4 regions of the Bifidobacterium sp. MSK.13.1 genome follow, and region 1 is predicted to be linked to each of the others. Evidence: riboswitches for the same ligand, from Rfam matches in the RefSeq annotation. Region 1 holds a riboswitch; each other region holds the start of a gene.
What was found. A riboswitch is a leader RNA that binds a small molecule or an ion and turns the genes downstream of it on or off. The one in region 1 is predicted to bind thiamine pyrophosphate.
Positions count from the first base shown of each region.

Region 2: linked by a shared signal. The riboswitch ahead of thiS (sulfur carrier protein ThiS) and the one ahead of KSY55_RS04585 (ECF transporter S component) in region 1 are both predicted to bind thiamine pyrophosphate.
Region 3: linked by a shared signal. The riboswitch ahead of KSY55_RS03205 (solute carrier family 23 protein) and the one ahead of KSY55_RS04585 (ECF transporter S component) in region 1 are both predicted to bind thiamine pyrophosphate.
Region 4: linked by a shared signal. The riboswitch ahead of KSY55_RS06110 (hydroxyethylthiazole kinase) and the one ahead of KSY55_RS04585 (ECF transporter S component) in region 1 are both predicted to bind thiamine pyrophosphate.

Region 1 is NZ_JAHOMM010000002.1:395,888-403,492, forward strand. It holds gene KSY55_RS04565 (DUF3043 domain-containing protein) at 1-125, opposite strand, end outside; gene KSY55_RS04570 (dipeptidase) at 277-1,644, shown strand; gene KSY55_RS04575 (energy-coupling factor transporter transmembrane protein EcfT) at 1,778-2,620, opposite strand; gene KSY55_RS04580 (ABC transporter ATP-binding protein) at 2,622-4,112, opposite strand; gene KSY55_RS04585 (ECF transporter S component) at 4,222-4,833, opposite strand; TPP riboswitch at 4,859-4,961, opposite strand; gene KSY55_RS04590 (P-loop NTPase) at 5,114-6,235, opposite strand; gene ligA (NAD-dependent DNA ligase LigA) at 6,329-7,605, opposite strand, start outside.
Region 2 is NZ_JAHOMM010000001.1:513,051-520,655, forward strand. It holds gene KSY55_RS02150 (ABC transporter ATP-binding protein) at 1-1,447, opposite strand, end outside; partial or broken gene KSY55_RS02155 (ABC transporter ATP-binding protein) at 1,557-3,416, opposite strand; gene KSY55_RS02160 (MarR family winged helix-turn-helix transcriptional regulator) at 3,722-4,216, opposite strand; gene KSY55_RS02165 (aldo/keto reductase) at 4,333-5,385, opposite strand; TPP riboswitch at 5,490-5,593, shown strand; gene thiS (sulfur carrier protein ThiS) at 5,942-6,136, shown strand; gene thiF (sulfur carrier protein ThiS adenylyltransferase ThiF) at 6,264-6,977, shown strand; gene KSY55_RS02180 (thiazole synthase) at 7,073-7,605, shown strand, end outside.
Region 3 is NZ_JAHOMM010000002.1:108,289-115,893, reverse strand. It holds gene gltB (glutamate synthase large subunit) at 1-1,918, opposite strand, end outside; TPP riboswitch at 2,134-2,237, shown strand; gene KSY55_RS03205 (solute carrier family 23 protein) at 2,218-3,651, shown strand; gene KSY55_RS03200 (coenzyme F390 synthetase) at 3,697-4,821, shown strand; gene KSY55_RS03195 (acyl-CoA reductase) at 4,818-6,317, shown strand; gene KSY55_RS03190 (SDR family oxidoreductase) at 6,334-7,131, shown strand; gene hemW (radical SAM family heme chaperone HemW) at 7,285-7,605, opposite strand, start outside.
Region 4 is NZ_JAHOMM010000004.1:106,829-114,433, reverse strand. It holds gene thiD (bifunctional hydroxymethylpyrimidine kinase/phosphomethylpyrimidine kinase) at 1-510, opposite strand, end outside; partial or broken gene KSY55_RS06115 (thiamine phosphate synthase) at 594-1,331, opposite strand; gene KSY55_RS06110 (hydroxyethylthiazole kinase) at 1,461-2,330, opposite strand; TPP riboswitch at 2,321-2,429, opposite strand; gene KSY55_RS06105 (hypothetical protein) at 2,520-4,334, opposite strand; gene KSY55_RS06100 (PilT/PilU family type 4a pilus ATPase) at 4,370-6,310, opposite strand; gene KSY55_RS06095 (GspE/PulE family protein) at 6,357-7,605, opposite strand, start outside.

The DNA of each region.
Region 1 (7,605 bases):
CGGAGATTCTGCGCCTGGGCATCCTTGCGCTTCGGCGTCGGACGCCCCTTGCCGGCAGTAGGCTCCGCAGCCTTCTTCCCGACAGGCTCCTGGTCCGCATCTTCCTTCTTATTAAACACACTCATGCCTATAGAGCGTAAATTGACGTATCGACGCCTTGCCTCATTCATGTCAACGATTGGACGTGATTGGTTCGACGGATACAATGGTCATTCGATAGCATGCGGCGGCACGTTTCCAAGATGCGTATATGCCGCATATATAAGAAGGAGCAGTATGGCAGTTTTACATGCCGATGAGATTCGCGCGCGCGTCGAAACGGATTTTGACCGCATTGTCGACGTGCTGAACAAGAAAATCGCGTTGCAGTCCATTTCCGCAAAAGGCATTACCGCGGATCATATGAAACAGTCCGCGCAATTCGTGGCCGAAGAGCTGAACAAGGTAGGTGTCGATGCGCATGTGGTGCAGTCGCACAATCCCGATGGCACGCCGGGCGCTTGGGAGGTCATCGGTTCGAAAATCGTCGATATCGACGCTCCAACCGTGCTGTTGTACGCGCATCACGACGTGCAGCCGGTGCCCGATGCCAGCGTATGGAACACCGACCCATTCGTCGGCACGGTAATCGACACACGCCTGTACGGACGCGGCGCGGCCGATGATGGCGGCGGAATCGCCATTCATTCCGGCGCATTGCAGGCGCTCGGCGACGATTTGAAGGTCAATATCAAGGTCTTCATCGAAGGCGAAGAGGAAATGGGATCGCCAAGCTTCATTCCCTTCATCGAGGAGCATAAGGACGAATTCGATTCCGATGTGATCATCGTCGCCGACTCGGGCAATTGGTCCGCTGAAATCCCCTCGCTCACCACGTCGCTGCGAGGCAATACCGATATTGACGTGCACGTCAAGGCGCTGCATCATCCGGTGCATTCCGGCCAGTACGGCGGACCGATCCTCGATGCGAACACGCTTGCCTCCATGCTGATCGCTTCCATGTATGACGAGCATGGCGATTTGGTGGTGCCGGGCATCGCATCGGAGGAACCGATCGGCGGACTGCAGCGAGATATGGATGAGGCAACCGTACGTGCGGACGCCGGCATCGTCGACTCTTATCATCTGGCCGGTACCGGTTCCCTGGCCGCACGTCTGTGGACCAAGCCGAGCGTGACCGTCATCGGCTTCGATGCTCATCCAGTGGAGGGATCGTTCAACGTGATCTCCCCTGAAACGACGTTCCGTCTCAGCCTGCGCACCGCTCCAAACCAGCGTCCGGAAGAGGCTCAGGAAGCACTTGCCAGGTTCATGGTCGAGCATGCTCCGTTTGGCGCCGAAGTGTGGGTCGACAAGCTTGATAATGGCATGGGTTGGGCCATGGATCCAAATGCCGAGGCTACCAAAGACGCCATGGACGCCATGGAAGAGGCGTTTGGCGTGGCTCCGGTCAATAAGGGCGAAGGTGGCTCGATTCCGTTCATTCCGGAATTGCAGCGTATTTTCCCGGACGCGCAGGTACTGGTCACCGGTCCCGAGGATCCGAAGGCCAACGCGCACAGCCCGAACGAATCCATCAGTCTTCCCAGCCTGAAAAACAATGTGATCACCGAAGCGCTGCTGCTTGACAAGCTTGCCAAGTAGCGGATATCACATATCTTTTTGAGAAAAACAACGGGCAAATGCGAAGGGCGTTCCATTCCATACAACGAATGAAACGCCCTTCGCAAATCCGCCGCGCATTCAACAAACCTCGTACTGCGCAGCCCTGCTCCGATTAATTGCCAGTGCCGGTAAAAGCCCAATGCCAGTAACCGGTGAAATAAGCGCAAGACAACGCAATCACCGGCACGGCCACGCAAATCACGTAAAACAGCCAATCGACGGCATGTAAGCTCGATTTCCTAGCCTGGCTTCGCGGAGCGTCCGCGCCGAAACCACGAGCTTCCATGGCGGTGGCGAGTTTCGTGCCGCGTCGAATCGACACGACCAGCAGACTGAACGCCTGCGAGAACACACGTTTGACGGCGCTGCCGTCGCCCAATCCACGAGAACGACGGGACTGCCCAAGCGCACGCCAATCATCCTGCAGCAAAGTAAACATGCGCATGCCAGCCAAACCGCCATACACGAAACGCGACGGCAAATGCAGAATCTGCACCAGACCATCGGCCAAATCAGTCGGATCAAGACCAAGCGCAAGAATCACGCCGGGAACGGCAATGGCCGCCACACGCAGGAACGTGGCCAACGCCAAGTACAACGATCCCTGCGAAATCACAACGACATCACCGAGATTGACCAGCACGGCCCCGGAGGTCTTGCCATACAACGACACGGAAATGAAACTTCCCGAAGCGGCAATCCACACCGGCCAGGTTTTACGAAGCACCGTCCACGGAGCGACGCCGCCAATCCAGAGCAACAACACCTCCAATGCGAGTGCCACGGACGCGGAGACCACGTCCAGCGTCACGAACATGGGAATACATAGTATCAGCGCGCCGATGAAACGGCTGACCGGATTGATTTTTGCCACGAACCATGACGGCGATGCCGGCTTGGCATCGTCATGACGTTCCTTGTGCGGTACCACGCTGATAGTTTCCAACTGTTCCATCTCACTCCCCCTCGCTTACGAGAACGCGACGCGCTCCCAACGTTTCGATCAATGGTTCGTCATGGGTGACCATGATGACGGAACAGCCGGCGTCACGCGCACCGGCGATCAGTTTCACCATTTCCGTCCATGTGGTGAAGTCTTGGCCGAACGTCGGCTCGTCCATCACCAAGACTTTCGGCGCGGCGGCCAGCATGGAGGCAACGGAAAGCCTTCTTTTTTCGCCGCCCGATAATGTGAACGGATTAGCTTGAGCGAATCTAGCAAGATTCATACGCTCAAGCATGTTGTCGGCTATAGCGTAAGACTCTTCTTCGCTCTTGCCCATGGATTTGGGGCCGACCGCCGCTTCGTCACGCACGCTGGATGCGACGAACTGGTGTTCCGGCTCCTGGAACACCATGCCGATCCGTCCGAGCAGATCCCGACTTTTCCAAGTGAAGACGTCGTTCTCCCTACGTGCGGGAACCATGGTCTCATCCATGCTCACACGGCCGGAAATCGGCTTGAGCAAGCCGGCCAAAGTCAACGCGAGCGTGGATTTTCCCACGCCGTTTTTGCCGGTCAGTGCGGTGATCTCGCCAGCATGGAACACGAGGTTCACATGCTCGCCAAGCGCGAAGTCACGCCCGAAGCTGAGATCCTCCGTTCGCAGAACAACATCTCCCGACGATTGGCTGGATTCGGGGGTATGACTTTCGATGGTGCGTCCTGGAACCCATGCGCCGCCCTTTGCGAGCACCGATGCCATGCTGCCGAACACTTCTTCCGGAGTGCCGTCTGCGATGACGCCGCTGACATGCGAGTCGGCCTCCGGCTTGCCGAGTACGATAACCCGATCCACCAGATCAAGCCATACGTCAATATGGTGTTCCACCACCACCAAGGTTTCACGGGTCTGTTCCAGCACATGGCGTACCGCATCATGCACTTCCTTGACGCCCTCCGGATCGAGGTTGGCCGTCGGTTCGTCGAGCAGCAGCAGTCCGGGATGCATGGCGAGCACGCCGGCCAAGGCCAGACGCTGGCGCTGGCCGCCGGACAGTCTGCGTGTGGAGCGGTCAAGTTTCATGTAGCCGAGTCCAACAATGTCGAGCGAGGAACGGACCCTGCTCCAAATCTCATCTTTCGGCAGATTCAGATTTTCACAACCGAAAGCGGTGTCATCGCCCACACGTTCCAGAATCGTCTGCGCGTCAGGATCCTGCAACACCAATCCGGAACGTCCGCGTGCCTGACGGGCGTCCACTCCGTCAATCAGCAGCTCTCCTTCAAGCTCGCCTTCGTCATCGCCGCCGAGCACGCCGGCAAGACCGGACATCAACGTCGATTTTCCAGCGCCGGAAGCGCCCAACAACAACACGCGCTCCCCTGGCTGTATGGTGAAATCCACATGCCTTAACGCGAAATCCTTACGTGAGGCGTGTCGCCATCCCCAATCGCGTGCGACCACCCCGGCTGCGGAAAACGATTTTTCTGCATCAGTACCCATGAATCGTTCTTTCATCCCTCTTGCATTCCGCGTTTGCAGAACGAACACGCATCAAAGAAGTCCCGTATCCACCACTGTGAATGCGATACGGGACTTCATTAACGAATCGTCATACCAAGGCCTTCGCACGGCCGGATTCGAAACGGTCAAGCACGCCTGTTTTAGCGATGGCCTGCTGCAGCAGATACATCAGGACTCCAGCCACCAGAGCGCCGGAAATAACGGAAGTGACGCAGCTGACGACAATACGCAAACCTGCCCAAGCAGGATTCACGGTCCAGTTATACAGGAAGCATCCCAAGCCGGCGAGGGTTCCAGCGATGGTGGTCGACAGCAAATCCCAACGTTTGTATGCAAAAATCGCAAAACCGATTTCGGCAGTGAGGCCTTGGCAGATACCGATAATCAAAGAACCGCCGATGCCCCACGGATTGCCCATGGCAAGCTCCAGAGCGGCGGCAAGGGTTTCAGCGAACAACGCAGCGCCAGGCTTTCGCACGATGATGGCGGCCAGCGGACCCGCAAACAGCCAGATGCCGTTCAACAAGCCTTCGAAGCCCGGCGTCACCGCTTCGAAAAGCGTAATCGGAGCGGCGCAGATGACATCCCAGCCCCAGAAAATCACGCCAGCCGCAACCGCGATGATAGCGGCCACGACGATGTCAACAACTCGCCATTTATTGTTATGCTTCTTCACCACGGAAGATTCATTTACGGTCATGAATGTGCCTTTCTCTATGTCAAGGCACGGGAAAAGAGAGACGTCCGTGCGCCGGCATTACCCGGTATACGTTCATACGGTTGAAGCGCTTGCTTCCTCTCAGCCATACGGCCCCCGTGTCTGCGCTTGATACTACACAAGGCACAAGATTTTCACAAGGGTCATTTCATTTCGCTTCGTTTTCCACCCAGACGTTCCCCGGATGAGCTGTGAATCCGCAGCCGCATTAGGCCACTGTCCATACCGCAGGTCATGACGGCCTGGATACGTGCCCCGCACATCACATAGGTCTGTGCATCAACGATTCGGCCAGATTCCTGAACGTCTCGCCAATGCCATCGGCGCGCAACGCGCCATCCTCGTTCAACACGGCGGGGCGGCCGGCCTCACCGGTCTCACGCAATTCCGGCTCCAACGGTAGCTGTGCGAGCAAAGGAACATCATAGCCAAGGCTTTCGGTCAACTGCTCCGACACACGCGCACCCCCACCTTCGCCGAAAATCCGCAGGCGTTCGCCCTGATGCTCGTAATAGCTCATGTTCTCCACAACGCCGCGTACCTTCATCGGTACCTGCAATGCCACCAGGCCGGAGCGGACCGCAATGTCCGAGGCGGATGGCTGCGGCGTGGTGACCACCACCAGTTCCGCGTTCGGCAGAGCCTGCGCCACGGAAATCGCCATGTCGCCGGTACCTGGTGCCAAGTCGAGCAGCAGCACGTCAGGCTCGCCCCACCATACGTCTGAAAGGAATTGTTCAAGAGAACGCTGCAATCGCGGGCCTCGCCAAAGGATCGCACGATCGGCGCCGGCAAACATGCCGATGGAAATCAATTTCACACCCCATGCGGTGACTGGCATGAGCATGCCGTTCAGATTGGTTGGTTGAGCATGCACGCCGAACAGTCGCGGCAGTGAGAAACCATAGATGTCGGCGTCGATGGCGGCCGTATCGTACCCCAATGCGGCAAATGTGGCAGCAAGATTCGCAGTGACGGAAGACTTGCCGACGCCTCCTTTGCCGGATGCTATGGCGAAAATACGGGTTTTGATGCCCGGCTTGTTGAACGGATTCTGTTTGCGTTCGGCCTTGAGGCCTGCCACAAGTTGGGTGAGCTTGTCTTGACTCATGGACCCGACTTCGATGCGCGGCAGCAATGTCGCTTCCGGATATGACGACACCGCTCCGTTGATCTGGTTGGTGATAGTCTGCGACAGTGGACAGCCTTCCACCGTCAGTTCGACCTCCACACGAACCTCGTAGGTGTTCGCCTTACCTTCCACCGGTATCGCGTCTATGGCTGCGATCATGCCCAAATCGGTCACGGATCGGCCCAGTTCCGGGTCGATTACTTTGCTGAGTCGCTCATAGATGCGCGCTTCGATGGTGCGCTCGTCGGTCATGGTTCCTCCTTTAGCCGCGTACCAGACTAGCGTCTGGAAGCGCGGCATGCCAGAGCCTTCTTGTGATTACGTTGCCAATTTGACGTGCCGGTGTCATACCGTTCCGTTTTCCAGCAGTATTTTGAACTGGTCCTCGTTTAGCATGGGAACGCCTAATTCCTCGGCTTTGGCGGCTTTGGCACCAGCGTTTTCGCCGACGACCACCCAATCGGTTTTCTTGCTGACCGATCCTGCGGCCTTTCCACCGCGGGAGATAATCGCCTCTTTGGCGGAATCCCGCGAGAAATCAACCAACGAACCAGTGACGACCACTGTCTTGCCTTCCAGTGTCTGCGGCAGAGCACTGGTCTGTGCCTGTCCGACTCCCACTCCGGCTGCCTTCCATGCTTCCAGCACCATGCCACGCCAATCGCCTGGATTCTTGGCCGAAGCAAACCAGGTGACCACGGATTCGGCAATTTCCGGACCGATGCCGTCTATCTGTGACAGTTCATCCACGCTGGCTTGTTCGATGGCGTCGAGCGAACCGAATGTGTTGGCGATGGTACGCGCCGTGGGAGGACCGAGCCGTCGAATGGACAGGGCCACAAGCACACGCCATAGGTCGGCATGGCGCGCCTTGTCCATTTCGTCAAGCATTTTCCTCGTGTTTTCCGCGGGGCGTATATATATCGGCTGCACACTGGATGTTCCGGAACGCGACACCTTGGTTTCCTCGCGAACGACCACGGCATCTTCAGGCACGTCATATTCGGGATATTCCGCGGATTCGTCGACGGAGTCCTTACGTTTTCTTGCAACTGTAGGAGCTGTCCAGAACGCCGGAACCTGATGCCACAGTCCCGATCCGCCAATGCGTTTGCGTATCTTTTTCGGTTTGCCGTTCTTGCCGATGGTTTCGTGGATTTCGATGATCGGCGCTTCACGCCATACGCGAACATCCTGCAGATCGGCGGACGTCAACGAAAACAGACCGGCTTCGCTGGACAGCACCGGTGTTTGGCGGGCCGGCAGCTCCAGACCTTCCACAGGCTCGTACGGTTCGGGCTCCGCGCCCGGCTCCACCACGATTTCCGTGATGTTCGGCGCGTAGGTGGCCGTCGAATCGGGACGGTCCTCTTCCGGATTCGTCAAAGCGATGGCGGATTGGTCGCCTAAATGCTCGATATCGAACGCTTTCCTGGATGCCAGATTGATGATACGTTCGGTCAACTGTGCCGGGCAGGATTCCACGTTCGGGCAGCGGATGTCCTTGTCCCCCTCTTTGGCCGGAGCGAGTTCCGCCCCGCAGCTCGGGCAGTGCGAAGGCATCACGAAACGGCGCAGCTGGCCTTCGTGTCCTTCCCTGCGTTCCAGCACAGGACCTACGA
Region 2 (7,605 bases), on a different contig from region 1:
CCTTGCACGCGTCCTCGATCTGCTTGTCGGTGACGCCCGGCTTCGAATACGCGATGTTTTCACGCACTGTTCCACGGAACACCCACGTATCCTGCAATACCATGGAGAACTGGTCATGCACGTTCCAGCGTGGCACGGACTTCGTATCCACACCATCAATCGCAATCGAACCGCCCGAAATCTCATAGAAACGCATCAGCAGATTCACCATCGTGGTCTTGCCGGCACCGGTCGGACCAACAATCGCAACCTTCTGACCGGACTTCACCGAAGCGGAGAAATCGTTGATGATCGTCTTGCTCGGATCGTAACCGAACTTCACATGACTGAACTCAACGTCACCGCGCACCGGTTTGCCGTTCACGCCGAGCAGCGCCTGCTTGTCGGATTCGTCGGCCATCTCCGGCTCTTCAAGGAAGCCAAACACGCGCTCGGAAGCGGCCGCGCAACGCTGCAGGTTCTGGAATGCCTGCGCGAACTGGGAAAGCGGCTGGGTGAACAGTCGAATGTACATCATGAACGCAACGATCACACCAAACTCGATCTTGCCATCCATCGCAAGCACAGCGCCAACCACGCACACAACCACGTAGCCGAAATTGCCGACGAAATTCATCAACGGCATCATCAGGCCGGAAAGGAACTGGCTCTTCCATCCCGAATCGTACAAATCATCGTTATATTTTTCGAACGCGCGAATCGAATCAGCCTCGCCGCAATACGCCTTGACCACGGTGTGGCCGGCGTACATCTCTTCGACGTGACCGTTGACATCGCCCAATGCGATCTGCTGACGGGAGAAGTACTTCTGCGAAACCTTCATGATTGCGCCCATGATGAGCAGGCCAACCAGGCTGGAAGCGATGGCGCACACCGTCATAATCACATTGTTGTAGAACATCATGATGAGCGCGCCCACGAACAGCGTGACCGACGTGATCAGCGAGCCGACCGACTGGCCGAGCGTCTGGCCGATGGCGTCCACATCGTTGGTGATGCGGCTGAGCACATCGCCGTAGCTGACCTTGTCGAAATACTTGAGCGGCAGCTTGTTGATCTTCACGCTGATGGCTTCGCGCAGCTCCTGTGCGGTGCGCTGCGTGACGTTCGCCATCATCCAGCTTTGCACGTAGCACAGCACCGCGTACCCCACATACAGCGCCACCAGCAGCCATGCGATGTGCGTGACCGCGTCCATGTCGATCGCACCGAGCACCGGCTTGCCATTGACTAGCGCAGGCAGGCCTTTGGCGATCTCGTTGGTCATGTCCTTGAGCTTGTCCGGACCGACGATCTGGCATACCGTGCCGATCGCGCCCAATACGAGCGCCACAATGATGGCGGGAATGTAGTGGCGGCAGAAATGCACCAGTTTCTTCATCACACCACCGAAATCTTGCGGTTTTTCAACGGCTCCGCGGCCGCGTCCCATAGGTCCTCCTGGCATATCAGCGACCCTCGCTTTCGTTCAATTCGCTTTCGACGGACGGCTTGCCGGTTTCAATCGGTTTGCCGGTTTCGCCCGGCAGCTTGCTTTCGCCCGACTTGCCGCCGTTCAATTCGTCTTCGCTCAGCTGAGACTGCGCAATCTGACGGTACACATCGCAGTTTTCCAGCAGTTCGCTATGCGTGCCTTGGCCGACCACCTTGCCGTCGTCGAGCACCACGATGCGGTCGGCGTCCATAATGGTGCCGATGCGCTGCGCGACAATCAGTTTGGTAGAATCTTTCGCTTCCTTGGCGAGCGCGTCGCGTACGGCACGGTCGGTTTTGAAATCAAGTGCGGAAAAGGAATCGTCGAAAATCAGGATTTCCGGATGACGATAGACGGCACGTGCAATCGACAGACGCTGTTTCTGCCCGCCCGACACGTTCGATCCACCCTGCGAAATCGCGGAATCGTACTGCTTTTCCTTGGTTGCGATGAATTCGGTCGCCTGTGCAACTTCACATGCGTTGCGCACGTCGGCGCGCTGTTCCGAAGTGAGTGTGCGATGCTCGTTTTGCGTTGCGATCAGCTCTTTTTCGCGCTTTCTGCCGGCCGCGGTCGAGGTATCGGTCATGTCGACGATGCCGGCATCGGTGGTGTCGAGCGGATTGTCGCCATAGCTGACATTGGATGCGATCGTGCCTTTGAACAGGAAGGATTGTTGCGGCACATATCCGATTTTGTCTCGTAATGCCTTGAGCGTGTAGTCGCGCACGTTCACGCCGTCGACGAGCACCTCGCCTTGCGTCGCGTCATAGAAACGCGGCACGAGGTTGATGAGCGAGGATTTGCCGGAGCCGGTGGAGCCGATGAACGCGACCGTTTCGCCCTTCTTGGCAGTGAAGTTGATGCCTTCGAGCATGGCTTCACGCGAATCCGGGTAGGTGAAGGAAACATTGCGGAATTCGATTTCGCCCTGCTTGCCTGCTTCGCCAGCATCGCTGCGGGTGCCGTCGGTGATCAGCGGTTCGGTGTCGAGCACTTCGAGCACGCGCTGTGCGGACACGTCCGCTCGCGGCCACAGCACGAACACCATGCTCATCAGCAGGAAGCTCATGATCACCTGCACGGAGTAGCTGGAGAACACCACCATGTTGGAGAAGGTGGTGAGCTTGTCGGCCGCGTCGGCCGCGTCGATCAGGTAGGCGCCGATCCAGTACACGGCAAGCATAAGACCGTTCATGATGGTGTTCATCAACGGCATCATGAAGGCCATGGCACGGTTGGTGAACAGCTGGGTGTCGGTGAGTTCCTTGTTGGCCTTGGTGAACTTGGCTTCCTGGTAATCCTCGGCATTGTAGGCGCGCACCACGCGCAGGCCGGTGAGGTTCTCGCGCGCCACAAGGTTGATGTTATCGGTCAGTCGCTGCATGGACTTGAACTTCGGCATGACGAGAACCATGAGGATCGTGATGGAGACCAGCAGCACCACTACCGCGATGCCGGTGGCGAGCGTCCATTCGAGACCGTCTCCCGCAATCTTGCAGACGGCCCAAACCGCCATAATCGGCGATTTGACAATCATCATCAATCCCATGGTGATGAACATCTGAATCTGCGTAATATCGTTCGTGGAACGCGTAATCAGCGAGGCTGTGGAGAATCGGCTCATTTCAGCCGGTCCGAACGATTCTACCTTGCGGAATTCCATGGAACGCAGACGCTGGCTGAACGATGCGCCGATGCGTGCCGCGAAATAGCCGGTGATGATGGCGCATGCTGCCGATCCAAGCGAAATAAGCAGCATTTTGCCGCCGGCGATCCAAATATCGTGCATTTCACTGCCAGGGGTTTCCACGAGGGTGGTGATGTCGGACATGTAGTCCGGCAGGGTCAGGTCAAGCCAGATCTGCCCGACGATGCTGACCAGTGCAATGAGCATCTGGCCTATCTCCGCTTTGGAGAGGTATCGCATAATGCGGAACATGCTTGGATTCCTTCTCTTGTGTTGCGTTTGAAGTTTTTGCGATTGATGGATTGGTTGGATCAACTACATGAGTTGATCGAATTGCGATTAATGATTTACATAAGTCCTATTGAATTGTCTTACGATATTTAATTACTTACAGTGTAAGACAATCTCATATTTCTGTGTATTTGCTGAGAGCGATTCTTCTCAGCTCGGTCGCGCGCGGCCAACATATACCATTCGCGACACACTCAAGGCCGTTTGGCCAAGCTTACAGTCGCGAACGGCACATGTGAGGCGCACGCTTACGTGGTAGGCAGTCCCTACGCAGGATCTTCAGATTCGGCTTTTGCGAAGGCTTGCTTTACTTCTTCGGCGGTGGGGCGGGGCTGGCCAGGGATGCAGATGGTCACGTATGTGGCAAATTCCTCGGTAAGATCCACGAATTCGCGCGTGCGACGCTCCCCCATCTGCGAAAAGACCCAGCAGACGGCGTCGCGCATATCCTCGCGCTGCTGCTTGGCCTTCGCCCGCCCCTGCTCGGTAAGATTCACATGCACAATGCGTCGGTCGTTGGGATCGACCTCACGCTCGATCAGACCCTTTTTTTCCAACGCAGCCAACAGCGTGGAAATCCTGCCCGACGTGACCTTCAACGCGGTAGCCAACTGCGAGGGCGTTTGCGCGCCCTTGAACTCAAGCTCGCGAATAATGAATGGCTCGCCCTTGGAATCACGCGACATCGCCTGCTGCATCTGAGACTTCTTACCCCAGACCACTTTCATCAGCTTGTCAAACGACTCCCGCTCGAAGCCCACGCTTCACCTCGCCTTATTCGATGCCCATCAGTTATGTCTCGATAATATCTTTTACTGTAAACATTTTTCGATCGCAACGTGCAAGTACAGGAAAACGCCCAAAAAGGAAACGATAATCAGCAAGGAAGCATCGCAAGCTCTTCTTGAGTGAGCTGAAGTTGCGTTGCAGCGAAGGAATCGTTGATTTCCTGCGGATTGCGAGCGCTGGGAATGGTGAACAGACGTTCGTAACGGGTCAATTCCCACGCCAGCACCACACGCTGGTAGGAGCAACCACGTTGCGCGGCAACCGTGCGGAACGGATCGTACGCGCTCTGATCGAACGTATCGAGGAATCCGCCGAGCGGCGACCAACAGACGAAAGCGAGCCCCAATTCGGCGCAATGCTCCATCGTATGTTCCGGATCGGGATGCGACGGCGAGAACTGGTTTTGCACGGCGACCAAGCCGCTGCCGATAATGCCGCGCGCAAGATCGATCTGCTCGTTATTCACACGGGAGATGCCCGCATATTTGATCACGCCTTCGTCGAGCAGCTGCTTCAACGCGCCGCATTGGTCTTCGTAAGGCACCGCGGGATCGGGGCCATGCGAATACAACAGGTCGAGCGTATCGACGCCCAAGTGCAACGCGGACTCCTTGGCGTCACGAATCATGGTTTCGGGGCGCGAATCCGCCATCCACCCGTATTGACTGCCCGCCGCCTGCAAATGCTGGCGTTCCTCGCCAGGCCGACGGCTGCATCCCTCAGAATCCCGCCCCTGAGTGTCCGATTCTGGTGAATCGGACATCTGTACCCCAAATCCGGCACCCTGTTTGTCCGATTCTCCAGAATCGGACACAGGAGCAACAAAAGCGGGGACCTCCATGGTGCGTCGATAGCCAGTTTTCGTGGCGACCAGCACTTCATCTCGGGGGCCATTCCACGAAGTGAGCGCATCACGCACCAACTTTTCGCCGTAGCCAAGGTCTTCCGCAGTGCCGGTGCCAGGCTCGCTCGGCAGATAATATGACCAAGCCGTGTCCAAATAGCGAACACCCGCGTCCAAACCGGCATGAATCGTACGAATCGCGGTATCGCGATCCGGGCGCCCCTCAATCGCCAAAGCCATCGTTCCCATACCAAGCCGAGGAATCGCAAATCCTGCCAACTCGCCGTCCATCATCATCTTCCCCTTCCTTGCAAGCACTCAGCCGATTCGCACATGTTCACATCAAGACTAACCCAACGTGAACCGGCGCAAGCTTGTCGGGCGCGTGCGCGAAGATGAAGGCACAACCGAACGGGAGCCGAAAGGCTGAGAGGGAGCTCATAGAGCTTCGACCGAGGACTTGATGCGGGTAATGCCGCCGTAAGGAGACGGGTTGTTCACGCCGCAAGACGTATCTCATCTTCCGTTCGCGATAACCGAATATCGCGTGATTAGGGTCACGGAGGGGCGCACCACCTCATAGGGTACGGTTCCTTCGGCGACCCTTTTTTCGTACCAACCTTGAGTGCCCGATTCTGCAGAAACGGACGCACAAGCGGCTCGAACAAGCGCCTACGTGTCCGATTCACCAGAATCGGACATTCGTGGACTGAAATAGATGCCGTGCGTGTCCGATTCTGCAGAATCGGACATTTAGAGACCGACAATGAACCTCCGGATGTCCGATTCACCAGAAACGGACATCCGGAGTGCAGGAAAGCATGTGTCATGACAGACACAGAAGGGAACCGCAATGATCATCAACGGTAAGGAAGAGAACATCGCCACGCCGATCACCGTGGCCGAACTGATCGAAAGCAAGGGCCTGCGCGCCGACCGCGTGGCTGTCGAGCTCAATGGTGAGATCGTGCCTCGCACCCAGCGTGCGCAGACGCAGCTCAAGGGCACCGATACGTTGGAAATCGTCACGTTCGTGCAGGGCGGCTGAACCACTTTCAAAATTTCTTGCGATTACGACCGGCACAATGCACGCGTAACAATCGCAAGAACATACAAAACACAACCAACCCGGCAAAAACAACGCACGAACGGAAAACGAGAATACGAGAACAACCATGACTTTTGAACCATCCGCATCGCAGGCGCAGATCGACGCCCGCCAGCACGCTTTCGACAACCAGCCCGACCCGACCACGCTCGTCAGCCGCGAAGAAATCCGTGCGGCCCTGCTCGACCGTCATACCGCAGCCACGCAAGACAAGCTCGACGCGGCGCACGTGGCCATTTGCGGCTGCGGCGGCCTCGGATCGACCATTGCGGTGGCGTTGACCCGCATTGGCGTCGGTCACCTACATTTGATTGACTTTGATCGCGTGGATATGACGAATCTGAATCGTCAGCAGTATTTTTTGAAGGATCTTGGGCAGTACAAGACGGAAGCATTGCGCAGTAACTTGCGTCAGATCAATCCTTTTATCGATATCACCATTGATACCGTGAAAGTGACTGACGAGAACGTGCCGACGCTGTTCGACAATGAGGATATTATTTGCGAAGCGTTCGACGTGCCGGAAAACAAGACGATGCTGGTGAATGCCGTGCTTGAGAATCTGCCGAACAAGAAGCTGGTGAGCGCTTCTGGAATGGCGGGATTCCGCAGTTCCAATTTGGTGAATACTCGTCGCGTTTCGAAGAATTTCTACTTCTGCGGCGACGGCGAAACCGCTCCGGTGCCGGGCGCTGGTCTGATGGCACCGCGCGTGGGTGTGGTCGCCTGCCATGAAGCCAATATGATCACTCGCTTGATTCTCGGCGAAGAAGACGCCTGACAGCGAAACGCAACCACAAACGCAATTGCAATTGCAATCGCAAATCGCAAATCGCAACGAATGACACAACACTAATCGCATAGTAAGGATTAACCATGAGCACCGAAAACACGATCACCACCGCGGAAAAAGACTTCGCGGCGGCACCGAACGCCACGCTCGACGAGCTGGTCGGCACCACCACGAACACCGCACTGCTGCCGGAACCGGATGCGCACGCGTATGACGAAATCGCCACCGGCGACGCCGATCCGTTGATCCTCGGCGGACACAAGTTCACGAGCCGCTTCATTCTCGGTTCCGGCCGCTACGATCTGAACCTCATCAAGGCGACCATTGAGAACGCGGGCACGCAGATCGTCACCATGGCGTTGCGTCGCTGCCGTACCACCGAAAACAATCTGCTCGATTACATTCCGAAAGGCATCACCATGCTGCCGAACACGTCCGGCGCACGCAATGCCGAGGAAGCGGTGCGTATTGCACGTCTCGCCCGCGAAGTGTGCCAGACGGACTTCGTGAAGGTGGAGATCGAACATGAGGCGAAGTATCTGCTGCCCGACAATGAGGAAACCATCAAAGCCACGAAACAGCTGGCAAAAGAAGGCTTCGTGGTCATGCCGTACAT
Region 3 (7,605 bases), 290 kb from region 1:
GAATCGGTCCCCACGTGTAGTTGGAGTCGCGATCGGAGAGCACGAGGAAGTTGGATCCGTTTTCGATGGCTTCGTCGACTTCCTGGAAGATCTCGTCGAGACGTTCCTTCAGCGCCTTGCCGCCGCCAGCGACCTGATAAAGACCCTTGACGACGAACGGCTTATAGTAGCCGCCGAGGATCTTGGCGCGGTCGAGGCGCTTGAGCTGCGCCATCTCGTCGGAGTTGAGCACCGGCAACGGAATGAGGATCTTCTTGGCATGCAGTTCGGAATCGGCCAGCAGGTTCGGCTCGGGACCGATGGCGGATTCAAGGCAGGTCACGATCTTTTCACGCTCCCAGTCGAGCGGCGGATTGGTGACCTGCGCGAACTTCTGGGTGAAGTAGTCGAACAGCATGCGGCTGCGGGAGGAAAGCGCGGCCATAGGCGCATCATTGCCCATGGATCCGAGCGGCTCCTTGCCGGTGTTGGCCATCGGGGCGAGCAGCAGCTTCAGATCCTCTTCGGTGTAGCCGAAGGCGCGCTGGCGGCGTTGCACGGACTGGCCGGAGTGGTTGACGTGCTCGCGCTTGGGCAGCTGGCTCATCTCGACGGTGTTGCCTTCGACCCACTGACGGTACGGATGCTGGGACGCGAGGGACTTCTTGATCTCCTCGTCCGGGATGATGCGGCCTTCCTTGGTATCGACGAGGAACATCTTGCCCGGTTCCAGGCGGCCCTTGGACACGATGTGTTCCTCGGCGTTCTCCGGGAGCACGCCGGTTTCGGATGCGAGCACGATGTAGCCGTCGTCGGTAAGCTGCCAGCGGCCGGGGCGGAAGCCGTTGCGGTCGAGCAGCGCGCCGACCTGGGTGCCGTCAGTGAAGATGATGTGCGCCGGACCGTCCCACGGTTCGATCAGCGTATTGTTGTATTCGTAGAACGCCCTGACATCGGGGTCAAGCTGGTCGTTCTTCTCCCATGCCGGCGGCAGCATCATGGAGATGGCATGTGGCATGGAACGTCCGGACAGGTGCAGCAGTTCGAGGCATTCGTCGAACGTGCCGGAATCGGAGTAGCCCGGGGTAGCGATCGGCAGCAGCGGCTTGAATTCGCCGAGCAGTTCGGAGCTTAGGCGGCCTTCACGTGCGGACAGCCAGTTGCGGTTGCCCTGGATGGTGTTGATCTCGCCGTTATGGGCCAGCTGGCGGAACGGCTGGGCCAGCGGCCAGCTCGGGAACGTGTTGGTGGAGAAGCGGGAGTGCACGATGGCGATCTTCGCCTTCATGCGCTCGTCGGAAAGATCCAGGAAGAAGGGCTTGAGCTGCATGGTGGTGAGCATGCCCTTGTAGGTGATGGTGCGTGCGGACAGGGACGCGAAGTAGATGCCCACCTCGTGTTCGACGCGCTTGCGGATGCGGAAGGTCTTGCGGTCCAGTTCGATGCCTGCGAGCTGGCCTTCGGGGTCGGCCACGACCAGCGTCTTGAACGCGGGCATGCTGGCGAGCGCCTGCAGTCCGAGTCCGTCCGGGTTGGTGGGTACGACGCGCCATGCGAGTACTTCGAGGCCTTCTTCGCGCACGATTTTGGCGATGGCTTGTTCTTGTTGTCCGGAGGTGGCGATGTCGCGGTCGAGGAATGCGATGCCGGCGGCGTAGTGGCCTTCTTCGGGCAGTTCGACGCCTGCGGTGGCGCGCATGAATTCGTCGGGCATGCTCATGAGGATGCCTGCGCCGTCGCCGGTGTTTTCTTCGGCGCCTACGGCTCCGCGGTGGTTGAGGTTGACGAGCACTTCGATGGCGTCGTCGACGATTTTGCGTTCGGGGCGCTTGTTGAGGGTGGTGACCATACCCACGCCGCAGGCGTCGTGCTCGGCGCCGGGATCGTACATACCTTGGGAATCATGGATCGTGAGATCTAACGGGGCGTGGAAAGTCACCGAAACCACCTTCAATGTTTTTGGGCAAGAAAAGTCTTGCGGTTCTTTAATGCGTGGTTTAGAATACCGCGCCCCTGTATCAAATACGTTTCGCGTGTCCATATAACGAATACTCGGAAAAGTCAAGACTGTTTTTTCTTGGGAAAATGTGGAGGATATGTGTTGGGTTGTGGTGGTTGCCGGTATCGATGCGTGTCGTTATGCTGGTGGTTGTCCGAAGAGTACAGGGGAGCCGATGTGGCTGAGATGGGCGTTTGCCCGGACCCTTATGACCTGAACAGGGTAGTGCCTGCGTAGGGATGTTACGAACGGTGCGCGTGCGCGTCTTCTCTGTGCTGACGGCTGGTGTTTGGCCGTGTGTTTCGTGGAAAGAGAAGGGATTTGGCGTGTCTGATGCGTCGCAGGTGCCTGAGCAGCTTGGTTCGGGTTCGAAGAAGTTGACTCCGAAGAATGTGCTGCTGGGTTTGCAGCATGTGTTGGTGTCCAATGTGTGGCTTGATCCGGTGTTTGTGGCTGGTGCCATTGGCTTGCCGTTGGCGTTGTCGTCAAATATGGTGAATGCCATTTTCATTGTGTCTGGTTTGGTCACATTGATTCAGGCCACGAGGTTGGTGCGTTTGCCGATTGTGCAGGGTCCGTCCGCCGCGTTCGATGCGTTGATGATCGCTGCGGGCACTGCTGGTTCGTTGGCTGCCGCTGGTACGTCGATTTTTGTCAGTTCGCTGATTTTCTTGGTGCTGTGTCTGACCCGTGTGATTGAGAAGATGCGTTTTCTGTTCGCGCCGATGGTGTCGGGCGTGATTATTTTTCTGGTTGGCGTTTCGCTGTCGCGTTTCACGTTGAGCGAGTTTCTTGGTGGCGCTCCCGGCGATGATGGTTTTGCCGATCCGAAGACGTTGGCCGTGTCTATCGTGACTTGCGTGCTGGTGGTGGCGCTTTCCCAGTTCGGCAAGGGTATGGTCAGGGCGCTTTCCTATCTGATTGCTCTGGTTGCCGGCACTGCGCTTTCGATGGTATTTGGCATGGCTGATTTTTCCGGTGTCGCGTCGAAGCCTTGGTTTGGTCTTCCTCAGATTATGCCGTATGGCGGTTTTGACTTTGATGCGGCGGTGTTTGTGCCGTTCTTCATCGCATATATGGTTGCGATTATGGAGGCGCTTGGCGTGTATCAGGCGGCCAGTGAGATCCAGGGCGTCAAGCTTGAGGATCGTCAGGTTCGTTATGGTTTGGCCGGCGAGGCTGCCGGTTCCGCGATTTCTTCGCTGATCGGCGGTTTCACCACTACCGCGTATCCGCAGAATGTCGCGTTGCTTAAGGTCACGGATGAGGGCAAGACCCGTACCCGTGTGCCGGTGATCATCGCCGGCGTGGTGTTTGTGGTTCTTGGTTTCATTCCGAAGGCCGGAGCGGTATTGTCGTTGATTCCTTCCCCTGTGATCGGCGGCATTTTCCTGCCGGCCGCGGCAAGCCTGATCAGCACGGGCTTCAATACGCTGCGCAAGGTGGAGTCGGACGACCGTTCCCAGGCGGTCATTGGATTGTCCCTGCTGTTGGGCATCGCGCTGCCGAGCGCGTTGAGCGGCTTGGAGGGCGGCGCTCACGTGTTCTTCTCCAATTCGATTCTGGTTGGGGCGTTCTGTGTGGTGATTCTCAAGGCACTGCTGATCGACCTGCCGAATCTGATCAATCGTCGTAAAGGAAACAGCGAAGCTGAAGTTCCGTCGCAGATCTGATTTGCTTTCGAATATCAGTATCGTTTATAGAAAGGAATACCGCATATGACATCAATGTCGTTGGGTGCCGACGCGCAGGAAGTCAAGGCAAACGTGCTTGAGTTCATCGAAAAGTATGGTTGCGAGGTCGCTCCGGATGAGGCGTTCGACGCGCTCGCACATAAGATTTTCGCTTTCCAGTTTGCCCATAACATGCAGTATCGCGCGTATTGCATGTCTCGTAGGGTGACTCCGCAGATGTTGTCGGATTGGATGGATATTCCGCCGATGCCGGTGGATGGGTTCAAGATGCTGACGCTCACTTCGGTGTCTGAAGATGATTGCGAGGCAGTGTTCATGACCAGCGGCACTACGCATCCGGGTCAGCGTGGACGCAACTATCATCCTGATCTTGAGGTGTGGGATGCGTCGATGATCGGCCCGTTCCGTCATTTCATCATGCCTGACCGTGAGCGCATGCGTATCGCGGTGCTCTCCCCTGCCTGGGAGATGAATCATAATGGTTCGTTGGCCCGTTATCTGACGCGTGCGGTGGAGCAGTGCGGCAGCGAGGGCAGCGGCTTCTTCTTCCATGAGGATGGTTTGGACTTCGCTGGTGTGGAAAAGTTCCTTGATCAGTCGGTGGCGGACGGCGAGCCGGTGATGCTGATGGGCGCTTCGTCCGCGTATCTGTATCTGCTTGACTATCTTGCCGAGCGGGGCAAAACCTATGCGTTGGCGAAGGATTCGCGTGTTTTCGATACCGGTGGTTTCAAGAGTACGAAAACCGATATGACCGTCGATGATTTGTATGCGAAGTTCCTTGAGGTGTTTGGCGTCGCACGCACGCATTGCGTGAACATGTACGGTATGACGGAGTTGAGTTCGCAGATTTACGATCAGAATCTGCTGTCGTACTATACGGATGGTTCGTCGAATTATCTGAAGGCGACGCCGTCGTGGGTTCGTTCCGTGTTCCTCGATCCGGCGACGCTCACGCCTGTCGCCGATGGCGAGCAGGGGGTGATCGCGCATTACGATTTGGCGAATTGGAATTCCTGTCTGGCGATTCTGACCGAAGATCTTGGCGTGCGCACCGATTCCGGTTACGAGCTCAACGGTCGTGCGAAGGGTGCGGAGGCACGCGGCTGCTCCATCGCCGTCGACGAGGTGATGGCGGCAAACGCATGAGCGTCATCGACATTTTCCATGCGCCGCGCGGCTTCGTATTTGAGGATTTCGAAACACGCGGCGTTCTCACCGACCGCGGTGAGGCCACGTTGCGTTATCCGGTACTCACGCCTGAGACTGTCCAAGATTTGTGCGAGACAACGCGTTGCAATCGATCGCAGACATTGGCAGCATATTCCGTCGAACACATCGTCGACATCATCGGCGAGGCGGTGGAATTGTGGACGAATCCCGATTATGAGGGTCGCCAGATAGCGGAGTCTCTGATTCCCTCCATCACCGGCTATGACGCGACGATGACGCGTATCGAACTGAAACGTTACATGCGCATGTTCCGCAGACGCGAACTATTGCGTTTTCTTGATGACGAACTGCCAAGCCCGCGCATGCTGGACGAATACCGACCGAACAAGTCCGGCGGATACACGCGCCTGTACGGGCCGGACTTGACATTCCACGTGTTTTCCAGCAATGTTCCCGGCATTCCCGTATGGAGCATGACCATGAGTCTGCTGACGAAAAGCGCGATCATCGGCAAATCATCGTTCGACGAACCGCTGATGCCCGTACTGTTCGCTCGTTCTCTGACACAGATCAACCCGGATCTCGCCGACGTATTGGCCATAGTGCCGTGGCGCGGCGGCACGGTAGAGCTTGAAGACGTGGCGATCGGCGAAGCGAACGCCGTGATCGCCTACGGTTCGTCGCACACCACCGAGGCGATCCGTCCACGCGTGAGCGCGGGCAAACCGTTCCTCAGCTATGGCGCACGCATCGGCTTCTCACTCATCGGACGTGAAGCGCTACGCGCGGACACTCACGTGCAAACCGTGCACCGTATGGCCGTGGACGTGGCCACCTACGACCAGCAAAGCTGCCTGGCGCCGCAAACCATCTTCGTGGAACGCGGCGGAGCCATCTCCCCCGCTCAGACGGCGGAACTGCTCGCCAGCGAGCTCGACTCGCAACAACGCAAATATCCACGATCAACCCCTTCCGACACGGAATCCCTCGCCATCCGCAGGGCACGCTCTCAAACCGAGATGCAAGCGCTGTGCATGACGTCCATGACTCCAGACAGCGCCGCACAGGCCGACCCACAGGCACCGTTCGTCATCGAATCGCCGCAAGGCACCGACTGGACCGTGCTCTACTACCCCAATACCAGCAGTCTCCCCTCGTTGGGGACACCGCTCAACCGCACCATTAACATCGTCGCCGTGGACCAACTCAAACACGCGCTGCCCACACTGAAACCCTACCGCGAGTGGCTGCAAACCTGCGCGATCGCCACAAGCTCATCCAGACTGTTCGCACTCGCGCAACAAGTGGGCGAATACGGCATCGACCGCATCTGCCCCGTCGGAGAAATGAACCGCGCGAAATCCGGATGGCACCACGACGGCGGATTCAACATCCTCGACCTCGTCAGAGCCGTCGACATCGAACGCAATACCGACCGTTACGCCGACACCTTCGACATCGACTACGAATAATCCCAAAGGACCTTACGTGAACCAGCAATCCGAACACCGGACACTCACCGGCAAAACCGCCATCATCACCGGCGCAAGCCGAGGCATCGGCGCCGCAATCGCACTCAGACTCGCACAACTCGGCGCCAACGTGACCATCGACTACCTAAGCAACGACGAACGCGCCCAACACACCAAGCAACACATCGAAAACGAAGCGGACGCACAAGGACGCGTCATCACATGCAAAGCCGACGTGACCGACGAAACCCAAGTCAACGAACTCGCACAAACCACAGCCAACACCTTCGGCGGCATCGACATCCTCATCAACAACGCGCTCAGCCACTACTCGTTCGACCCACGCAACCGCAACACCTTCAGCAACACCAGCTGGAACGACTACGCGACCCAACTCGAAGGATGTCTCAAAGGCACCTACAACACCTGCACGACCGCGCTGCCCTACATGCGACGCCAATCATGGGGACGCATCGTCAACATCTCCAGCAACCTCGTAGACAGCCCGATCGTCCCCTACCACGACTACATCGCAGCCAAAGGAGCACTCATCGGATTCACGCGCTCGCTGGCGCAGGAGGCCGGGGCGTGGGGCGTCACGGTGAACGCCATCGCGGCCGGTTTGACCGTGGGCACGGATTCGAGCCGCGCCACCACCGAAGACGTCCGCGAGCGCATCATCGCGCAGACGCCTTTGGGCAGGCTTGCCACGGCTGATGATATTGCGGGCGGTGTGGCGATGCTGGTTGGCGAGGACGCTCGTTTCGTCACCGGTCAGACGTTGCATGTCGATGGCGGACTCACGATGCGCTGATTACGAACATCCGGTGACAGCCTCGTTCTAGGCTCTATGCCATCGGGCCTGGAATGCAACAACTTGCATCCGAGGCCCGTTTCAATCTGCACACTGTATCCACCCATACCAAGATGGATCATCTAAAACCAATTCGTCAGAGGATTATCGGCATTACAACGAGCAGGCGTCGAAGAAACGCTCGATGACGGTGTCGTTGAGCAAGCGTCCGGTTCGGGTTGGAATCACACGTCCGTCACGGATAACGATAAGGCCTTCGTCTTCCATGGGCTGGATGCGAGCCATATCAACCATGTTTCCAAGGCGACTCAAATCCAGACCCTCACGTATGCGCAGACCAAGCATGATGATTTCTTCGAGGTTCTCCTCGTTGGAGATTCGTTCGCTTCCCGACCATGGCACATTATCATCGTTGATAGCCTGCCCCCACATGCGAGGATGCGCAATATCCCAGCTGCGCAAGCCCGACGATTT
Region 4 (7,605 bases), on a different contig from region 1:
ACTGGAGATGCTCTCGCCATTCTCGTAGTCGATCGCGTCGGCACCCTGCTCGACGGCCAACTCGCACAGCGCCTGGGTTTCCGGCATATTCGGCGTGATGACGGTGGCCAGCGGGAACAGCTTGGAAGTCAGTGCCGCAATCGCGTCATCTTCGATAAGCTTCGCGCCGGACGTTGCCACCATCACCGGATCAAGCACGATATTCGTGGCACCATGCGCAATCAGACGGTCGGCGATCACGTTGATGAGCTCCACGCTCGACACCATGCCGATCTTCACCGCGACCGGCGGAATATCTTCAAATACTGCGTCGATTTGCGCGGCGAGCATTTCCGGAGGAGTGTTCGTGACCATGGTCACGCCTGTGGTGTTCTGCGCGGTCAGCGCCGCGATGGCGGTCATACCGAACACGCCATTGGCAAGCATGGTTTTCAAATCCGCCTGAATGCCGGCACCGCCGGAGGAATCCGATCCCGCGATGCTCAATACCGGTGCCAAAGTGCTGGTCATGAATGACTCCTTACTTGCTTTTGCTTGCTTATGATGCGAAGTTCTGAAATATTCGTGATCCGTGATTGCTATTTGCGCAGTACGTGCCCATGCTTTGCATCACCGCGCACTGCCTTCCATCGCGAAACCATATTGCGGGTCGCCTCTTCCGGATCGCTTGCGCCGGCAATGGCCGACACCACAAACCAGCCGGCCGCCTTCGAATGTGCGAGCATCTCCATATCGTTGGCGGTCACTCCACCGCCGACCACAACCGGAAAATCACTCGCATCGCAGATCGCATTGATCTGCGCCTCGTCGAGCGTATGCCCGGAACCATCGTTGCCACCAACGGAAGCTTCCGGCTTGGTAGTGGACACGTGCAACGGGCCGGCCCCGATGTAGTCGATGCAGCCGGCAGGCAGCTCGTTGATCAGCTTCACCAGGCTTTCCGTTTCGGCAGACAAGCCCACAATGGCATCTTCCCCAAGCAACGCGCGGGCTTCCTGCGGTTCCAAGTCGGTTTGCCCAATATGCACGCCGTCAACTTTGATGCCCTTGTGACGTGCCTGCCAAACTACATCCACGCGATCGTCGATCACAAACGCCACGGAATCGGATTTGCCGTTGTTCTCGATAACCTGCGCGATATCGCGTGCCATGCTGGTGATGTCTTTCGCGTCGGTGTTCTTGGCTCGCAGCTGGATGAACGTTGCACCCCCGCGCAACGCATCCTCAATCACACCGGTAATAGTGCGGCTCTTGCAATCCTGCGGGCCGACCACAAAGTAGGCGCTCATATCGAATGTATCGCGCATCGATGCATATGAATAATTGTTCATATAATCAACCCTTCTCGGTAAGTGATTCAGAAAACCTACAATGTGAACCGGCAATCGTCCATATTTTCCACATACGCAATTGCCGAACCCTGCATGATATGCCGAATACCATGCAGGGTTCGGCAAAGCCTAGTCGATGATGATTTCGGAAGCGGCGACTTCCTCGGCGGTGACGTTCCAAAGCGCGTCAAGCAGCGCCACTTGGAAAGATCCGGGACCGGACGATTTCGCTTCGGCGATTTCGGAAGCCCTGTTATACAGCAATGATGCCGAAATCGCGGCGACAAGCGGTTCGGCCACGGCCAGATACGTTGCGGTAACGCCGCCGAGCGAACAGCCGGCGCCGGTGATCTTCGTCATCATCGCGCTGCCGCCGGGCAAACGGAACACGCGCTCGCCGTCAGTCACCAGATCGACTGCTCCGGAAACGGCCACCGCGCCGGCTCCAACAGGGGAGTATTTCGCAAGATGACGAGCCACTCGTTTGGCCGCGTCAACGGCGGAATCGACTTCGTCGACGGCTTCCACGCCTGCCGGGCGAGTGCCGGGAACGGTGGAATCATGCTGTGCCAAACCCCACATCGCATCGAGCGCGATGATTTCGCTCGCATTGCCGCGCACAATGGTCGGCGGGTATGTGCGGAACGATTCGAGAATGGCGGTACGGGTTTTGCCGATGCCCGCGGCGACCGGATCAAGTACCCACGTCTTGCCGTTCTTGTGCAGTTTGTAGGCGATTTCCGGTAGCGCGTCCTTGAAGAACGGCAGGAGTGTGCCCACATTGATGTAGTTCGATCCGGCGATTTCCGCGGTGTCGATCACGTCGTCAGGCAGGAAGCTCATGGCTGCGGTGCCGCCGGCGGCCAGCTGCGCGTTGGCCACAAGATTCATCGTTACGAAATTGGTGAACGACTGTGCCAAAGGTGTGGTTTCGCGTACGTCGTTTACTGCCTGCGCAATCTGTTCACGCAATGCAGCTGCATATGAGTCATCGCCCATTGTCTGCTCCCTACGTTGGTCCTAACCAACAGGTTCAAAGGGTCAGGCATTTGCCTATCTCAGCTTCCGCTTTCGCCGGAAGCCCCCCTGCATGTACATAACATACCTAACCTATACAAAGGTGCTGACAGTGGCACGTTTTGCATAAACGAACAATCGACACGTTCCAGTTGGATGCCGGTCCACCTGTTATCTGCGCGTTGCGCCGTCGGGCCAGTCGATTCCAGGATCGGGCGAATGCAATACGTTCTCGTAAATGTCGTTGCGCACGTAAATTTCGCAGGCGCCTTCCGACCATGTGCTTTTCCAAGGTGTCTTGGTTTCGGCGATTTTGATTTTCGTGTAATGGTTTCTGTCGTAACCAAGGTCGGAGAAGAAAAATGGCTGATACAGAGTGTCGTAGAATTCGGGTTCGCCCCACGATTTCCATGTTTCGATGTCTTTCTTTCCCGCATAGGGGTCAACGCACCATTCCCACGACGAATAGCTTCGTCCCTTGTATGCATTGGCAAGAAGCGTATGGTCGAAGTAAGGGGCTGAATCGATAAGGGTGCTGCCGTACCAAGAAGTGTAGTCGATGCAGTCGGTGCCGCCGCAATATCCGCCTTTGTCGATGATTTTGTTGATTTCTGGATTGGAAGCGGTGTCGTTCTTGCTGACGCGTGTCCAGCCTGCCATCCAACGGTATTGCTCCAAATGGTTGGTTTTGATAAAAGACGCTACCGCCCGGGAAGACGAATAGTCGTACCGAATATCGCAAATACTGGCGCTTGCCGTCCAATACACGCTGACAAGCATGAAGATAAGACCGAGGATTTTGAAGAAACGGAGATACCGTTCCGTTTTCTTCGGTCCAAGAAGAGTCATAACACGGTTGTTGAGATTACGGATCCACTGAGGCCAATCGTTGGAATTGATTTTTTCGATATCGCAATCGATGGCGAGAATGGCGATGAAGAATCCCAAGATGATTCCCGCATGATGCATGGAAAGATGCGCGGTGAACGCAACGCTTATACCCAAGTATGTGGTGAGCAGCAATGATGCGGTTTTCCGGCGTAGGCAAATCTGAATAAGAAAACACCACATCAGGCATGACATTACGCACGGCATAAACAGCTCGCTTGGCGTGAGAGCGATGAACTGCATATTGCCATCCGACAGGGTTGAAGTGAACAACGTCTCGGAAGGCATTACCAGCCAGGTGTTGAATACGGAAACCCATGCGGGTGATGTTGTTGCAGTGCCATGTATGTCAAAGTCACCGTGGTATGTGCCGGGTGCGGGGAGTACGTTGAGGAGCAGTATAATGGCGAATACCAGTAGCAGAACAAGTCCTGCGAAACGCTGCTTGTTTTTTATAAGCGAGCGTTCGCCGCAGAGAAATTGAATCGTCCAATTCAAGGCAAGCATGCCGGCGATTGCCAATCCGTAAGAGCTCGTGGCGCATAGCAGCATCATGCTGAGTATGACTGGCCATGGCTTGGTGTTGCGGTTGTTCCAATTGATGGCTATGAGCAGCATTGCGGCGATCATAAGCGCATATGGTCTGGAAGTTACGCCATACTGGTAGCAAAGAAAATAGGAAAATGGCAGTATTACCTTTAGTAATTCGGGTAGTTTCGTTTTGAATTCCAAAAGCCAGATCATCAGCGCGGCGCACATAGGATTGAGGGATTTCAATCCTATTTCGTAAGGCATGCCAAGTTTGGCGGGAATGGCAAGCAGCATCCACCAAAGAGGTGGGTGTCCTTCGTAATGGGTGCGTACGGTAAGCAGTTCCTTCCATGAGCAATCACGTGCGATCAGCCAAGCTTGCGCCTCATCAAACCATGGTTCGTGAAAACACGACACGGTGACGGTCACTGTCACGTAGGCGATGAAGACAATGCAGTGCAGCCGTTGTTCGGCGAACCAGGTGAAGAGTCTTTTTCGAAGGTTCGTCGCGCGGTTCGCCGAAACGTCAGGCTGGATGATGGTTGGTGTTTCTGCTGTGTTGCTCATGATAGGTGTAAAGATGGTGTATGGGTACGGCGAGGTTAGAAGGAGGAGCGGGCGCCGCAGAGTTTTTCGAATTCCTCGAGGACCTGCACCTTGGCAAGAGCGTCTTCGAAGGTGATGACGCCCTTGTTGACGAGTCTCGCCAGATCTTGGTCAAGCGTATGCATGCCTTCCTTTTCGCCGGATTGCAGCACGGTACGAATCTGATGCGCCTTGCCTCCGCGAATCAACGCGGCCACGGCCGGAGTGTTGATCATCACTTCGGTGGCAGGAGCGCGGCCATGCCCGCTGGCACGTGGAATCAGGGTTTGCACGACCACCGCGCGCAGAGTGGAGGCCACCTGCACGCGAATCTGCTGCTGCTGATTTTCCGGGTACACGTCGATCAGACGGTCCACGGTCGAACCGGCGTCCTGCGTGTGCAGGGTGGCGAACACCAAGTGGCCGGTTTCCACGGCGGTCAACGCGGTGGAAATGGTTTCGAGGTCTCGAAGCTCGCCCACTTCGATAATGTCGGGATCTTCACGAAGCGCGCGCTTAAGCGCTTCCGCGAAACTTTTGGTGTCGGTTCCCACTTCACGCTGGCTCATCACGCAACGCTTGTGTTGATGCACGAATTCGATCGGGTCTTCAATGGTGATGATATGGTCGGCGCGTTCGGCATTCGCTCTGTCGACAATCGCGGCGAGCGTGGTGGATTTGCCGGAGCCGGTCGGACCGCATACGAGCACGAGTCCACGCGGCAGTAACGCCAGATCGGCGATATGCGGGTCGAGACCAAGCTCCTGCGCGGTTTTGATTTCCGTGGGAATGGTTCGTAATGCCGCGCACACGCCCAAACGGTCGCGGTATACGTTGACGCGGAATCGCAGCAGATCGCCGATGGAGAATGAAATATCAAGTTCCAAATCGTCTTTGAACCGTTCCATCTCCAGCTCGTTGGTCATCACTTTGATGGCTTCATACGTGCGGTCCTTGTTCCACACGCTCAGCCCTTTGGCGGGGCGCAGCTTGCCATCCACGCGCAGCATTGGCGGATCGTTGACCACCAGATGAAGATCGGACGCGTTCAATTCCACCAGCTGGCATATGGCAGCCACGAATTCCGGATCCGCATCGGGATGTTCGGCATGCAATGTTTCTTTGACCTGTTGCGCTTTGATTCTGCGTTGTCCGGGAACAGCGTCCTCGTCGGAATCATTGGTTTCGGGCACTATGAAATCCACGATTAGCCTGTTGTTCATATTGGGTTGCGGTCTGGCAGCGGGCGCAGGCTGCGCAATATGGTTGATGGCGGAAGGCTGCATGGTCTGCGTGTTCTCCTCGTACGCCGCATAGTCGTCCGGCTGTTGCGCGAACGGCGTGCCGCCTGGAATGAATGATGGCGGATCGCCGTCGATTTGCTGGATCGGTCCATGATACTCGAATGCAGGGGTGACTTCCGTCACGTCATCGTCGAATTGCAGATTCTGTTGATCCACGGCTTCGTTTTCCGGGGTTTCCGGAAAAGCGGTGTCGTAGGAGAGTTCCTGTTGTTCTGCAATGAGCGGTGTTTCCGCAGGCCGTGTCGGAGCGGGTTGCGGTTCCGCTACAGATTGTGATGCAACGGCTTGCGGGGCAGCTGACTGTTGCATAGGCTGCCGCTGTGCGCTCTGTTGAGGCTCGGCCGCCGGCTGTTGCTCGACCGCGGCCTTAGGCATGGGGTCGGGAACGGTACCGGAACCATGCCGCAACGCGGGCATGGCGTCAAGCGACGCGAAAATATTGCGTAAACTGTCATCGTCAGCCTGAATCGCATTGTCGGGCGACCAATGGCGTCCCCTACGCGGATCCTCGTTGAATGAAGGAGCGGTACTGGGAATGGTCACACCTTTCAAACCAGACAAATCGGTGTTCGTATCCCAAGTCGGCTGCGCATCGGGATCCGTCGCGGTGTTCATTTCGGTTTTCAGCTCGGGTTGCTGTTCAATATCGGTCATCATTGTCCTTTACATATGTTGAAAACGCGGTCACACGATTACACAACTACACGGTCACGCGAAGCACTTCATCCACGGAAGTAATGCCTTGCAGAACCTTCTGCCAGCCATCCTCACGAAGCGACGTCATGCCTTTCGACTTGGCCGCCTGCTCGATTTCCAGCGACGTGGCGCCACGCGCGATCAAATCCTCCATCTGCGTGTCCACGCCCATTACCTGCTGAATGGCCACACGCCCGTGATATCCGGTGTTGGAACATTCACGGCAACCCATCGCACGGTACACGGTCGGCAACGGAGAGCCGGGCGTATATGGCACACCCATCATCTTCAACTCCACGGGAGTGGCCGTATCGGCCTTCCGGCATTTCTTGCACAGGCGCCTCGCCAGACGCTGCGCCATCACCGCAGCCAGCGACGAGCTCACCAAAAACGGTTCCACGCCCATTTCCGTCAAACGCGTCACCGCACTCGGAGCATCATTGGTGTGCAACGTGGACAGCACCAAATGGCCCGTCAGCGAAGCCTCGATCGCAATGGTCGCCGTCTCCTCGTCTCGAATCTCACCGATCAGCACCACATCAGGGTCGGCACGAAGAATCGAACGCAACGCGGCGGCGAAGGTCATACCCGCCTTATTGTTCACCTGCACCTGATTGATGCCCTTCATGCGGAATTCCACAGGGTCTTCAACCGTGATGATGTTGATTTCCGGGCGGGCCACATCGCCCAACGTCGCATACAACGTGGTCGACTTACCCGAACCGGTCGGACCAGTCACCAACACCATGCCGTACGGGCGGTTGTACGCTTTGGAAAACACATCGAAATTGCGTTCGCTGAAATTCAGATCCTCCACTTTGAGATTGCCCGAAGGCGTGCTCAAAATACGCATGACGATTTTCTCGCCCCACACCGTAGGCAATGCCGCCACGCGAAGATCAACCTTCTGACCGTTGTGACGTACGGTAATACGGCCATCCTGCGGCTTGCGGCGCTCGCCGATATCCATTTCGGCCATGACCTTAATGCGGCTGATCACACCTTGGGTCATGGCGCGTGGCGCTTTTTGGAAGATATGCAACACGCCGTCGATGCGGTAGCGTACGAGCAGACCGTCTTCCTGCGGTTCGATATGGATATCGGAGCAGTGGTCGTCGATGGCCTGGTTGATGAGCAGACTTACGAAGCGTGCCACGGGGGAGGCGTCTTTGCTGTCGTCTTGTTCAAGGTCGACTTCTTTTTTCGCGGTCGCGGCGATCTCGTGCGATAGTTCGGTCAACTCCGCATTGGCG